2 regions of the Virgibacillus saliphilus genome follow, and region 1 is predicted to be linked to the other one. Evidence: a T-box and tRNA genes for the amino acid it is inferred to sense, from the RefSeq annotation. Region 1 holds a T-box; the other holds one or more tRNA genes.
What was found. A T-box is a leader RNA that pairs with one kind of tRNA and senses whether it is charged. The one in region 1 lies ahead of ileS (isoleucine--tRNA ligase), so its partner is inferred to be a tRNA-Ile.
Positions count from the first base shown of each region.

Region 1 (2,185 bases):
GAAAAGGAAGGAGTAAACTCGTATCCGTAAATGGACAAACAAAAAAGAACAAGTGGCGGATAACCACCGCTATATTAAAATAAATTTTTACCACATGCAGGAATTAATTGATTTATGTCGAATACGTGTTTAATGTATTTTTCATCATGAACGTTATTGTTGATAATTTCCCCTAAGGAGGTGGCCAATGTGCCATTAACACCATTAGATATTCATAATAAAGAGTTTACAAGAAGTATTCGAGGATATAATGAAGACGAAGTAAATGAATTCTTAGATCAGATCATTAAAGATTATGAGACAGTAATCAGAGAAAAGAAAGATGCAAAGGAAAAAGTGGATCAATTGGAGGAAAAGCTTGGACACTTTACCAATATTGAAGAAACATTAAACAAATCCATTTTAGTTGCGCAGGAGACTGCTGAAGAAGTGAAAGGGAGTGCGACAAAGGAATCTAAATTAATTATCAAAGAAGCAGAAAAAAATGCCGATCGCATCATTAATGATGCATTAAGTAAGTCACGCCGCATATCTATGGATGTGGAAGAGTTAAAGAAACAGGCTAAGGTATTTCGAACACGTTTGAAAATGTTGGTTGAAGCGCAACTGGATATGATTGACACAAACGATTGGGAAGATTTATTTGATGAAGAATTGGGTGAAGACCTTGATCTGGCAGAAAATAATTCATAGATCTTGACGTCTTGTGAAATTTTACATATAATTCATACACATAGAGTTCTAATTCATAAATGCCTGCATCGAAAGAGCTAGTATAAAGGTTTGTCCTGATTAGCGAATCGGGGGATGGTGAAAGCCCGATACAGTATTGCCTTTAGAAAATCACTCTTGAGCATCCATTCTGAATTTCAGTAGGAATGGACGATTTATTCCCGTTACGAATATCGAGTGAATGTAAACATGTGTGAGTTTGCATTTATAAGGGTGGTAACACGAGTCTTCTCGTCCCTTTTGGGATGTAGGGGACTTTTTTATTTAGAGACATGAAGGAGGAAGCATGGATGGATTATAAAGATACATTGTTGATGCCGAAAACGTCCTTTCCAATGCGTGGTAATTTGCCGAATAAAGAACCAAAAAGGCAAGAGCATTGGGATGAGGCAAATTTATATGACAAAGTCCAGGAAAGAACGAAAGGAAGACCATTGTTTATTTTGCATGATGGCCCTCCATATGCAAATGGTGATTTGCATATTGGCCATGCATTAAATAAAATTTTGAAGGATTTTATTACCCGTTATAAGTCAATGACTGGTTATCATGCGCCATATATTCCAGGTTGGGATACACATGGATTACCGGTTGAGACGGCATTAACGAAAAATAAAAAAGTAAAACGAAAAGAAATGAGTATTGCGGCGTTCAGACAGTTATGTGCTGAATATGCGTTGGACCAATTGGACAATCAACGCAGGCAATTTAAATCTCTTGGTGTTCGTGGTGATTGGGATCATCCATATGTTACATTAACAAAGGATTATGAGGCTGCCCAAATCAAGGTCTTTGGAGAAATGGCCAAAAAAGGCTATATCTATAAGGGATTAAAGCCAGTTTATTGGTCACCATCATCTGAATCTGCCCTAGCTGAGGCTGAAATAGAATATCATGATAAACGCTCTCCTTCCATTTACGTTGCCTTTGACGTCATAGATGGAAAAGGTTTACTCGAAGGCGGAGAGAAATTTATTATTTGGACAACAACGCCATGGACCCTCCCGGCTAACTTGGGAATTAGTCTACATCCTGATCTGGAATACGTGGTTGTGGAAGTGAACCAGGAAAAATATATTATCGCCCGTTCCTTGCTTGAATCTGTTGCGGAGGAATTGGAATGGGAAGACCCACAAGTGATAAAATCATTTAAAGGAAAAGAAGCGGATAGAATTGTCGTTAAACATCCATTTTATGATCGTGAATCACTCATTATGCTTGGTGAACATGTAACAACAGATGCAGGTACTGGTTGCGTTCATACAGCACCAGGACATGGGGAAGATGACTTTGTTGTAGCTCGAAGTTATGGTATTGACCCATTGTCTCCTGTTGATGATAGGGGCGTCTTTACAAACGAAGCACCTGGATTTGAAGGACAATTCTATGATAAAGCGAACAAGTCTATTACAGAAAAACTGGAAGAAGTAGGAGCTTTGCTCAAGCTTTCGTT
Region 1 is NZ_JAGYHC010000001.1:2,428,718-2,430,902, reverse strand. It holds gene KFZ56_RS11775 (YlmH family RNA-binding protein) at 1-83, shown strand, start outside; gene KFZ56_RS11770 (DivIVA domain-containing protein) at 190-693, shown strand; T-box leader at 753-974, shown strand; gene ileS (isoleucine--tRNA ligase) at 1,023-2,185, shown strand, end outside.

Region 2 (2,185 bases), 360 kb from region 1:
GCGATATTGAGCGAATTGGAGATCACTTTGAAAATATTCTTGAATTAATTGATTATAAAATAACGAACAAGGTTCAAATAACAGAACATGCGCAGGAAGACTTAAATAACATGTTTGATTTAACAATCATGACTGTAAAACAAGCTGTACAATCGCTTGGTCGAATGGACAGGGAAGAAGCTCTGGCGGTCATTCAAAAAGAAGACCAAATAGATAAAATGGAGCGTAATTATCGAAAGAAACATATTATACGGGTGAATGAAGGTCGATGTAGTGCATCAGCTGGAATTGTATTTGTTGATATTATAAGCAATTTAGAAAGAATTGGAGATCATGCTGTAAATATTGCTGAGGAAGTTTTAGAAGAATAGCGATTAAACGAGAAGGGCTTTCGGGTCCTTCTCTAGGTTGCTGTATTAGATCATTGAAATCTTTTTCGTTTTTTCTTGAAATCTATTATGGAAAGTGCTATAGTAAATAATGTTGTTTTAGATAACGCTATTACACATATGCACACGTTAATTTAAAATGAAAAAATTGTTGACAGTTTCTGTCGAACATGTTAAATTATATTTCGTCGCTGTTCTTTTTATTTGTAAGAAGAAATTGTTAAATATTCCACAGTAGCTCAGTGGTAGAGCTATCGGCTGTTAACCGATCGGTCGTAGGTTCGAATCCTACCTGTGGAGCCATGTGGCGGTGTAGCTCAGCTGGCGAGAGCGTACGGTTCATACCCGTGAGGTCGTGGGTTCGATCCCCTCCACCGCTATCACTTACAAAAATCAAACGGCGGTCGTGGCGAAGTGGTTAACGCACCGGATTGTGGCTCCGGCATTCGTGGGTTCGATCCCCACCGGTCGCCCCATATATACATAAGAAAAACTTTTATTAAAGTTGGACCCTTAGCTCAGCTGGTCAGAGCTATCGGCTCATAACCGATCGGTCGCAGGTTCGAATCCTGCAGGGTCCACCATATACTATTAGGAGGAATACCCAAGTCTGGCTGAAGGGATCGGTCTTGAAAACCGACAGGGGTGTCAAAGCTCGCGGGGGTTCGAATCCCTCTTCCTCCTCCATAGAATTAACTAGATGTCAACAAATATCTTATAACGTAACCTATCCAAAACATCCTTGAAATCATATTGAAGTGACATAAAATGCGAGAAATCATTTAGGAATACATATCATTAGGCTCGGTAGCTCAGTCGGTAGAGCAACGGACTGAAAATCCGTGTGTCGGCGGTTCGATTCCGTCCCGAGCCATCGTGTTATTTTAACAAGCTATGTGCTTGTTTTTATTTTTTGTTCGTTTGTTGTAATTTTCAAATTTATAAAACATTTAAAATATATGTTTTAATCTAGTGCAAAAGGGAAGGAAATATATAAAGGATATTTACCTATGCATAAAATTTGCATATGGTATTAGGCTTTGATAACCTTGATTAAAAGGGTGAATTTTCAGCCCCTTTAATACACATAGAGGAGGAATTAGAAATGGCAAAATTTGAATTACCGGAACTACCTTATGCGTATGATGCATTAGAGCCAACAATCGATAAGGAAACGATGAACATACACCATACGAAGCATCATAACACGTATGTCACAAAATTGAATGGGGCTTTAGAAGGGCATTCAGACCTTCAAAATAAATCGCTTGAAGATTTATTAAGTAATTTGGATGCTGTACCGGAAAGCGCTCGTACGGCAGTTCGTAATAATGGCGGTGGCCATGCTAATCATAGCTTGTTCTGGAAAATACTCTCACCTAATGGGGTGGAGAGCCATCTGGAGAATTAGCTGATAAAATAAATGCGAAATTTGGCAGCTTTGATAAATTCAAGAAAGAATTTGGAAATGCTGCAACAGGTCGCTTCGGTTCAGGTTGGGCATGGCTTGTTGTTAATAACGGAGAGCTTGAAATAACAAGCACACCTAATCAGGATACACCTGTAATGGAAGGAAAAACTCCAATTCTAGGTCTGGATGTTTGGGAGCATGCATATTATCTTAAATATCAAAATAAGCGTCCGGAGTACGTTGCTGCATTCTGGAATGTAGTAAACTGGGATGAAGTTGCTAAAAACTATAACGAAGCAAAATAAGTAATTTAATTAAAAAAACACGGGAAACTTTCCCGTGTTTTTTAATTTCGATTATTATTTAAAGGAAGGCTTTCTGCATA
Region 2 is NZ_JAGYHC010000001.1:2,065,192-2,067,376, forward strand. It holds partial or broken gene KFZ56_RS09920 (Na/Pi cotransporter family protein) at 1-371, shown strand, start outside; tRNA gene KFZ56_RS09925 (tRNA-Asn) at 618-692, shown strand; tRNA gene KFZ56_RS09930 (tRNA-Met) at 696-769, shown strand; tRNA gene KFZ56_RS09935 (tRNA-His) at 790-865, shown strand; tRNA gene KFZ56_RS09940 (tRNA-Ile) at 897-973, shown strand; tRNA gene KFZ56_RS09945 (tRNA-Ser) at 984-1,076, shown strand; tRNA gene KFZ56_RS09950 (tRNA-Phe) at 1,191-1,263, shown strand; partial or broken gene KFZ56_RS09955 (superoxide dismutase) at 1,495-2,105, shown strand.
Region 2: it encodes a tRNA-Ile, which carries the amino acid that the T-box ahead of ileS (isoleucine--tRNA ligase) is inferred to sense. The anticodon was not compared.